DNA from 2 places in the Micromonospora sp. DT201 genome. Region 1 is predicted to be linked to the other one. Evidence: riboswitches for the same ligand, from Rfam matches in the RefSeq annotation. Region 1 holds a riboswitch; the other holds the start of a gene.
What was found. Region 1 has a riboswitch for S-adenosylmethionine ahead of ACLQ28_RS24605 (aminotransferase class V-fold PLP-dependent enzyme). Riboswitches for the same ligand answer to the same signal wherever they lie in the genome.
Positions count from the first base shown of each region.

Region 2: linked by a shared signal. The riboswitch ahead of ACLQ28_RS21645 (ABC transporter substrate-binding protein) and the one ahead of ACLQ28_RS24605 (aminotransferase class V-fold PLP-dependent enzyme) in region 1 are both predicted to bind S-adenosylmethionine.

Region 1 covers NZ_JBNCKP010000017.1:70,984-75,687, reverse strand. Annotated here, with positions in the region: gene ACLQ28_RS24625 (AI-2E family transporter) at 1-123, opposite strand, end outside; gene ACLQ28_RS24620 (GroES family chaperonin) at 230-568, shown strand; gene ACLQ28_RS24615 (hypothetical protein) at 653-820, shown strand; gene ACLQ28_RS24610 (PrsW family intramembrane metalloprotease) at 845-2,323, opposite strand; SAM riboswitch class IV at 2,347-2,467, shown strand; gene ACLQ28_RS24605 (aminotransferase class V-fold PLP-dependent enzyme) at 2,514-3,788, shown strand; gene ACLQ28_RS24600 (FUSC family protein) at 3,853-4,704, opposite strand, start outside.
Region 2 covers NZ_JBNCKP010000014.1:18,260-22,963, forward strand. Annotated here, with positions in the region: gene ACLQ28_RS21640 (amino acid transporter) at 1-1,957, shown strand, start outside; SAM riboswitch class IV at 2,045-2,156, shown strand; gene ACLQ28_RS21645 (ABC transporter substrate-binding protein) at 2,431-3,312, shown strand; gene ACLQ28_RS21650 (amino acid ABC transporter permease) at 3,352-4,143, shown strand; gene ACLQ28_RS21655 (amino acid ABC transporter ATP-binding protein) at 4,140-4,704, shown strand, end outside.

The DNA of each region.
Region 1 (4,704 bases):
GCGCAGCGACTCCTGTCGCGACTGGTAAGCGCGACGGAGCCGCCCGCGTACCCACTCGAAGCGGCTCAAGCGCACCTCCTGGCAGAAAAACCGGTCCGCCCACGACGACAGGTCGGACAGCATACTTGCGTTTCCGACACCGTAGGACAGTTCCGCCACACAATGCCCCGCTCATGACCGGCGTAACCACCGGCGGGCTCGCCGTCGGCCACACGGTAGCGTCTGCGGCGTGACCGCCGACAACGATCTCGACACCGGCCTTCCGATCCGCCTGCTGCACGACCGCGTGCTGGTGCGGATGGAGGGCAGCGAGGGCGAGCGCCGTTCCACCGCCGGCATCGTCATCCCGGCGACCGCCCAGGTCGGTAAGCGCCTCGCCTGGGCCACGGCGGTCGGGGTGGGGCCGAACGTACGCGCCATCGTGTCCGGCGACCGGGTGCTGTTCGACCCCGACGACCGCTCCGAGGTCGAGCTGCACGGCCGCGGGTACGTGCTGCTGCGGGAGCGCGACGTGCACGCGGTGGCCGCCGAGCGGATCGAGAACGACCCCACCGGCCTCTACCTCTGACGCACCTCCCCCGGCCACCGGCGCACCGTTTGCCCGGCCGTACGACGGGAAGCCATCCGGCGACCGTGGCCCTGGGGAGGGACGATGCCGATCTTCGTGAAGAAGCTGCTGACCTGGGGCAGTGTCGCGTTCCTGATCTACTTCATGGCCTTCCGGCCGGACGGCGCCGCGCAGATGTTCAAGGCGATCGGGGCTGCGCTGATCGCCATGTTCCAGGGCTTCGGTGACTTCCTCACCACCCTGATGACCTGAATCAGCCAGCCGGGGCGCCGGCTGTCAGGGGTGACCCGGCGGCCACGGCGCCGCCGAACGCAGACCGGGCCAGCCGGGCGGGGCGTACCCCACCGGAGGCGGAGCAGGGGCCAACACCACCGGGATCGGCACCACCGGCTCGTCCGGCGCGTCCACCGGACGCTGCGTACCGTCCGGAAAGCGCAGGTGGTAGCGGCTGCCGTCCCAGACCCCCGCCGGGGCCTGCGGGTCCCGACCGACGAAGAACGACCGGTACGCGCTGATCGCGTCCAGCAGCTCGCGCTCCTCCCGAGCCGTCCGCTCCAGGTCGGCGGGCTTGCGGTCCAGGCCGCGTAGCGCCCCGTCCCGCAGCAGGGCCAGCCGGGTGGCGGCGGACTGGTAGCCGCGCATCGCCCGCACCCCGGCGTCGCCGGCCACCCGCCGCGCCCAGGTACGGGCCGCGTGCCGCCTGCCGAGACTGCTCAGTGCGGCGACCTCGGGTGGGCTCAGCCAGCCGGCACGTACGTAGTCCGGCAAGGTCCGCTCGGTGAGCCGCCCCTCCCAGGCGCGCAGCCACACCGCCAGCCCCACCGTGCCGAAGAAGACCGGCACCATCAGGCCCAGGAAGCCGTACAGCATGATCAACGCTTCGCCGGTGGCCTGGGTCAGCGTGGGCAGCAGGTTCCACGTGCCATGCAACATCATCGCCAGCAGCAGGCCGGCGATCGGGGCGAGCACCCGCACCCTCCGGTCGGCCGTCCGCGCCGCGATGCCCAGCCCGATACCGGTCATCGAGGTGAAGAGCGGATGGGCGAACCCAAACAGCAGGATCCGCAGGATGAAGATGGAGATGACCTGCTGGATGCCCGTAGCCGGGCCATAGCGGTCGGCACCGGACGCGAAGCCCAACCCACCCAGATAGAGGATGTTCTCCACCATCGCGAAGCCGACCGCGGACAGCCCGCAGTAGACCAGGCCGTCGGTGATCCCGGACCACTGGCGACGGCGGAACACCAGCAGCAGGATCGGGCCCAGTGCCTTGGTCAGCTCCTCGATGAACGGCGCCACCAGCACCCCGGTGAGCGCGGACGGCAGGCCCCAGTCGGCGAAGCGGCTGGCCGCGAAGTCGTTCACGGTGAGCGCGGCGGCGGTGGAGACGAACGCTCCCCAGGCGAAGCAGAAGATCAGATACTTCAGCGGCTCCGGTTCGTACCGGTCCAGCCAGAGGTAACAGGCGACCAGCACCGGCACCGGCAGGATGGCGGCAGCCACCCCGATCAGCAGGGCCTGCACACCGAGTGACTGGCCGAGCGTGAAGACCATGAACACCGCGCAGGCGGCGATGAACAGCACCACCCCGGCCAACGCCAGGAACCGCCGCCAGCCCAGTCGGCGCAGCGGCATCCGGGATGCCTCGCCGACGGAAGGTGTCGTGGGTGCGGGCGACGACGGCAAAGGTGAACCGGGCGGGGTGTCGGCCATGCGGTCAGCGTAGCCATCCGCTGCCGGCTGGTCCGGTCGCATCGGTAGCCGCTATGCTGCCGACAGGTCACGAGTGCCAGCGTTCAGCCCCGGCTTGCTGGCCGGCAACCCTCGTCGAGTTCGCGGTGGGGTGCCCCGGGTGATGACCGGGCCCAGCCCGATCGGTGTGCTGGGCAAGCGCGGACCCCGTCCCGATGCCGCACCCGGGGTCCCTGACCCCGGAGGTTCCGGCATGCCCGTCACCCTCGTTCCCTCGCTGCCCACCCGCTTCGACTCCGCGCCCACGCTGGCCACGTCGCGGCCGCTCGACGTCCTCGGCGTACCAGGCGAGATCAACCTGGACTACGCGGCCAGCGCACCGTGCGCGCAGGCCGCCGCCGACGCGGTGGCCGAACTGCTGCCCTGGTACGCCAGCGTGCACCGTGGCGCGGGAGCGCTGTCGCGGCGCTGCACCCTCGCCTACGAGCAGGCACGGCAGACGGTCGGCGACTTCTTCGGCGCCCGCGCCGACGATCACGTGATCTTCACCCGCAACACCACTGACGCGCTCAACCTGCTGGCGCGGGCGGTGCCGGCCGGCACGACAGTCGTCACCTTCGCGGGTGAGCACCACGCCAACCTGCTGCCCTGGCCGCGCGGCTCGGTGCGGCTGCCGGTGCCCTCCGACCCCGCCGGGGCGGTACGCGACCTCGCCGCCGCCCTCACCGAGCTGCGCCGGGGCAGCAACCCGGCGCTGCCGGTGCTGGTCGCGGTGACCGGTGCGAGCAACGTGACCGGTGAGCGGTGGCCGGTCGCCGAGCTGGCCCAGGTGGCCCATCGGCACGGTGCCCGGATCGTGCTCGACGCCGCGCAACTCGCCCCGCACGCGCCGGTCGACCTGCTCACGCTCGACGTCGACTACCTGGCCGTGTCCGGCCACAAGCTGTACGCGCCGTTCGGTGCGGGCGTGCTGATCGGGCGGGCGGACTGGCTGGACGCCGCCCAGCCGTACCTGGCCGGTGGCGGCGCCACCAGCCGCGTTGGTCCGGCCACGCATGACGTGACCTGGGCGACCGGTCCGGCTCGGCACGAGGGTGGCACCCCGAACCTGCTCGGCGCGGTGGCGCTGGCGGCCGTGTGCGCGGCGCTCGGCGACGCCGATCGGGCCGCGCTGGCTGCCCGCGAGCAGGCGCTGCTGGCCCGGCTGCGGACCGGCATCGCCGCGCTGCCGCGTGTGGTGGAGTTGCGCACCTTCGGCCCGGACGCGCCCCGGGTCGGCATCGTCTCGTTCGTGGTCGTCGGCTGGGACTCCGCCGACGTCGCCGCGCGGCTGGCCAGCGAGCACCGGATCGGCGTACGCGACGGGTTGTTCTGCGCCCACCCGCTGGCCCGGCGTCTGCTCAGCGAGGCGGCGAGGCGTACCGGCCGGCAGGACCTGCCGCCGACCGCGCTGCGCGCCAGCATCGGCCTGGGCAGCACGGCCGCCCAGGTGGACCGGCTGCTCGCCGCGCTCGCCGAGCTGGGCTGAGGGCGCAGCTCGCCGAGGTGGGCTGGGCTGAGGGCGCAGCTCGCCGAGGTGGGCTGGGCCTTGCTCAGCCCACCGGCGGGGCCGTGGGTGGCTTCGGCGCCTCGTCGGGCTCGGCCGGTTCACCGACCGGCCGCTCCTGCTCCCCGAAGGCGCTGCGGATCCACCGGTTTGCCTCCTCCTGCTCGATCCCCGAGGCCACCAGCAGGTCGCTGGCGGTGGTCCGGATCTGGGCGATGACCACACTGCCCGAGAAGCCGACCCCGGCGCCGTACGCCCGGCCGGCCTCGCTGACCGCCCGCAGCGACCGCTCTCGGGCCTTCGCCGGCTCCTCACCGGCGGCGAACTCGTTCTTGAGCAGCCGGACCGACTCGGCGAGGTGACCGATCCCGTCCGGCATCGGATCGGGCACGGGCTCCTCGTCCTCGATCAACGTGACGGATCGGCGGATCAGCGTGCCGGTGTTGCGCATCGCCCGGTCGATCGGGTCGGCCGCCTCCGCGTAGTGGATCAGCTCACTGCGGCGGCGCCAGCGGGCCGGGGAGAGGGTGGACGTCTCCTTCGCGCCCTCGATCGCCTCGGCCAGCGTGTCGAGTTCGTCCTTGTTGTTGCGCAGCCGATCCAGGGCGCGCTGGACGCTGGCACGGTCACGGCTGCGCAACCCGGCGGCGGTGATGTCGAGCTGGGTGGCGAGCAGGTCCAGCGCCGGCCGGGCGGCCCGGTTGATCACCCGGAGCGGGTTCAGCGGCAGCAGCACCGCCGTGACCAGCAGCGCGACCCCACCGCCGAGAAAGGCGTCGACGAAGCGTGGGATCTCCAGGTTCTGGGTGGAGGGGCTCAGCGTGACGATCAGCACGGCCGTGGCCGCCGTCTGGATGACGATCGCCACGCTTGCCCCAGCGAAGATCGTGAGCAGGAT
Region 2 (4,704 bases), on a different contig from region 1:
GACGGGGGACGCGCCGATGGAGGTCAACAGGCGCGCCGGCCGGCTGCGGGGGTGGTTACTCGACGCCGGCTCCGACCAGGTCGCGCAGCAGCCGGGGCCGCACGGGCGTCCGCCGGAGCAGCGGCACCACCCGTGGTGGAAGGTGATGTGTCTGACCGGCGTCGACTACTTCTCCACGCTGGGCTACCAGCCGGGCATCGCGGCGCTGGCCGCCGGGGCACTGTCGCCGGTGGCGACCCTGGTCCTGGTACTGGTGACGCTGCTGGGTGCGCTGCCGGTCTACCGCCGGGTGGCGGTGGAGAGCCCGCACGGTGAGGGCTCGATCGCGATGTTGGTACGCCTGCTGAGCTACTGGCCGGGCAAGTTGCTGGTGCTGGTGCTGCTCGGTTTCGCGGCCACCGACTTCATCATCACCATCACCCTGTCGGCCGCCGACGCGACCGCGCACCTCGACGAGAACCCGTTCTGGCCGAGCGGGCTCAAGGGACACGAGGTGCTGCTCACGCTGCTGCTGCTGACGCTGCTGGGCGCAGTGTTCCTCAAGGGATTCGGCGAGGCCATCGGGATCGCCGTCGTCCTGGTCGCGGTCTACCTGGCGTTGAACGCGGTGGTGATGGGCGACGCGCTGTGGCGGGTGGTGACGCACCCGAGCGCGGTCGGGGACTGGACCACCACGCTGACCACCGGCCACGGCGATCCCTGGATGGTGGTCGGGCTGTCGCTGCTGCTCTTCCCGAAACTGGCGTTGGGCCTGTCCGGCTTCGAGACCGGGGTGGCGGTCATGCCGAGCGTACGAGGTGACCCACAGGACTCCGAGGCTCGACCGCTGGGCCGGATCCGCGGGGCGCACCGACTGCTCACCACCGCCGCGGTGATCATGAGCGCCTTTCTGATCACCAGCAGCTTGACGACCACTGTGCTGATCCCGGCGGAGGATTTCCAGCCGGGCGGACCGGCGAACGGCCGGGCGCTGGCCTACCTGGCGCACGAGCACCTCGGCGAGGTGTTCGGCACTGTCTACGACCTGTCCACCATCGGGATCCTGTGGTTCGCGGGGGCGTCGGCGATGGCCGGTCTACTCAACCTCGTACCCCGCTACCTGCCCCGCTACGGCATGGCTCCGACCTGGGCTCGGGCCGTCCGGCCGCTGGTGCTGGTTTTCACCGCGGTGGCGTTTCTGATCACGGTCGTCTTCGAGGCCAGCGTGGACGCGCAGGGCGGCGCGTACGCCACAGGCGTCCTGGTGTTGATCACTTCGGCGGCGACGGCGGTGACGCTCGCGGCGGTGCGGCGGCGTCAGCGCGGCCGCACCATCGCGTTCGGAACCATCGCGGTGATCTTCGTCTACACCACCCTGGCGAACGTGGCGGAACGTCCCGACGGCGTCAAGATCGCGGCCTGTTTCATCGGCGGGATCATCCTGGTGTCGGTGCTGTCCCGGCTGATGCGGGCCTATGAGCTGCGGGTCGACCATATCGAACTGGACCCCGCCGCGACGCGGATGATCGACGATCGGGCCGGACGGCGAATCCGGCTCATCGCCCACGATCCCGACCGCCGGGACGCGGCGGAGTACCGCGCCAAGCTGGCGCAAACCATGGCGGACAACGACTTCCCCGATGACAGCGACGTCATCTTCGTCGAGGTCCAGGTCACCGACCCGTCCGACTTCGAGACCGAGCTGCTGGTACGCGGCAGCGTGGCCGACGGCCGCTTCCCGGTGCTCAGCCTGGCCAGTTCCTCGGTGCCCACCGCGCTCGCCGCCCTGCTGCTGGAGATCCGCGACCGCAGCCGTCGGCGCCCCCACATCTACTTCGAGTGGTCCGAGGGCGGACCGGCTCGCAACCTCCTGCGCTACCTGGCGTTCGGACAGGGTGCCATCGCCTCGGTGACCCGAGAGATCTTGCGCCGCCAGGAGCCCGACCCGCACCGTCGACCGCACGTGCACGCCGGCTGACCTGCGGGCGGGGCAGCTCGTCGCGCACGGTGAGCGTGGTCATAACGACTGGACGACCTACCCGGGCGTGCTGCTAGCCTCGCCGCAGGTCATGAGTGCCAGCGCGAAGCCCCGGCTCGCTGGCCGGCAACCCTCCTCCGCGGTGGGGTGCCCCGGGTGAAGACCAGGCACCGGCACGACGCCGGTGCAAGCGTGGCCTGGCACCCAGGTCAGCACAGACCCGGGAGAACCATGCGCATCCTCAGCACCGCCCCACTGACCGACGTCGCGGATTTCCGCGCCGGTTGGCCCTCGCCGGCACTGACCCGGCGACGGCACGTGGACATGATGCGAATGTGCGGCGCCGCCTGTCGCCGCGGCATCACGCACTAGCGCACCCCTTTCCCGAACCCTTTCCAGCGGTACGCCCAGCGGGCGCACCGTCGGCGGCGTACGTCCGTGCGCGCCGAGACGCGACCTTCCCGGAGACACCCGTGCGATTTCTTCCTGCCCTGACCCGCGCCGCCGCCTTGGGCGCGGCCACCATCCTGGCCGCCACCACCCTCACCGCCTGCGGCGGCGACAGCTCGTCCGACGCCACCGCGAACCCGTACGGCCTGGCGCAGCCGGGCGTGCTGCGGGCCGGCACGCTGACCGACGCCCCGCCGAACGTCTACCTCAAGGACGGCAAGTTCACCGGTTTCGACAACGACCTGCTGACCGCCGTGGCCGGCAAGCTCGGCCTCAAGGTCGAGTTCGTCGGCACCGACTTCTCCGCCCTGCTCTCCCAGGTCAACAACCACAAGTTCGACGTTGGCAGCTCCTCGATCACCATCACCGAGGCGCGGAAGAAGACCGTCGACTTCGGCAACGGCTACGACTTCGGCTACTTCGGCCTGGACGTGCCGGCTGGCTCTCCGATCACCAGCTTCGACCAGCTCGCCGGCAAGCGGGTCGTGGTGGTACAGGGCACCGTCCAGGACGACTACGCCACCGGCGAGCAGCTCGACCCGGTGCGGGTGCCGGACTACAACGGCGCGATCAACCAGCTCAAGGCCGGCACCGCCGACGCGTGGATCGCCCCGGCCGAGATCGGCGAGAAGTCGGCCGCCGACAGCAGCGGCAAGATCACCGTTGCGGCGAAGCAGCTCAGCCCGGCACCGACGGCGTACGCCGTCGCCAAGGGCGGCGACAAGCTGCGCGAGGCACTGAACAAGGGCCTCGACGAGGTCATCGCGGACGGCACCTGGACCCGGTTGCAGGCGCAGTACTACCCGGGCCGGCCGATCCCGGCGGACTTCAAGCCGGGCAGCGGCACGGTGACGGCCCCGTCCGCGGCGGCCACGCCGTCGGCGTCCGCGTCGGCCGCTTCCTGATCCGGTGATGAGCGAGCAGGGCGGTAGGAGAGGCGACCGATGGATCCGTTGAGCACCCTGTGGGAGACCTTCTTCGACTGGCACGCGATGGGCGAGGCGCTGCCCGAGATGCTGACCGTCGGGTTGCCCAACACGCTGATCCTGGCAGTCTCCGCCGCCCTGCTCGGTTCGGTGCTGGGCCTGCTGCTGGCCGTCGCCGGCATCTCCCGCAGCCGTTGGCTGCGCTGGCCGGCGCGGGTCTACACCGACGTGTTCCGAGGGCTTCCGGCCGCGGCGACGATCCTGCTGATCGGCGTCGGGCTGGCCCCGCTGGGCATGCAGGTCTGGGGGCCGGACCCCTACCCGTTGGGAATCCTGGCGCTGTCGCTCATCGCGGCCGCGTACATCGGAGAGATCTTCCGCTCCGGCATCCAGTCGGTGGAGGCAGCCCAGCTGGAGGGTGCCCGTGCGCTCGGTTTCTCCTGGGCCGACGCGATGCGGCTGGTGATCATTCCGCAGGGCATCCGGCGGGTGCTTCCGGCCTGGGTGAACCAGCTCATCGCCCTGATCAAGGACTCCAGCCTGGTCTACTTCCTCGGCCTGGTGGCCAGTCAGCGGGAGCTGTTCCGGATCGGGCAGGACTACGCGGCCACCACCGGCAACGAGTCCGCGCTGCTGCTGGCGGGGCTCTGCTACCTGGTGCTGACCGTTCCGCTGACGCACGTCGTCAACTGGATCGACCGGCGGCTACGCAACGGGCGGCCAACCACCACACCGTCAGACGAGGACGAGGACCAGGACGACGACACCGCGTCGGCGCTGCCCGCCGCAACGGAAGGAGACCGGCGATGACCACCGCGACGACCACCTCGGTCAGCCTCGACGTACGCGATGTGCACCTCGCCTTCGGGCCGAACCGGGTGCTGCGCGGTGTCGATCTCACCGTGCCGCGCGGGGCGACGGCCTGTGTGATCGGCCCGTCCGGGTCGGGGAAGTCCACCCTGCTGCGCACCATCAACCGGCTGATCGAGCCGGACCGCGGCGACGTGCTGCTGGACGGGCGCAGCGTGCTGGGCGACGACCCGGACGCGTTGCGGCAGCGGGTGGGCATGGTCTTCCAACAGTTCAACCTCTTCCCGCACATGAGCGTGCTGCGCAACGTCACCCTCGCGCTGCGCCGGCTCCGCAAGCTCGGCGAGGACGAGGCGGAGGCGGTCGCCCGGGCCCAACTGGAGCTGGTGGGGTTGGCCGCCAAGGCCGACGCACGGCCGGCGCAGCTCTCCGGCGGTCAGCAGCAACGGGTGGCGATCGCCCGGGCGCTGGCGTTACGGCCCGAGGTGATGCTCTTCGACGAGGCCACCTCGGCGCTCGACCCGGAGCTGGTCAAGGGCGTACTCGGGGTGATGGCCGACC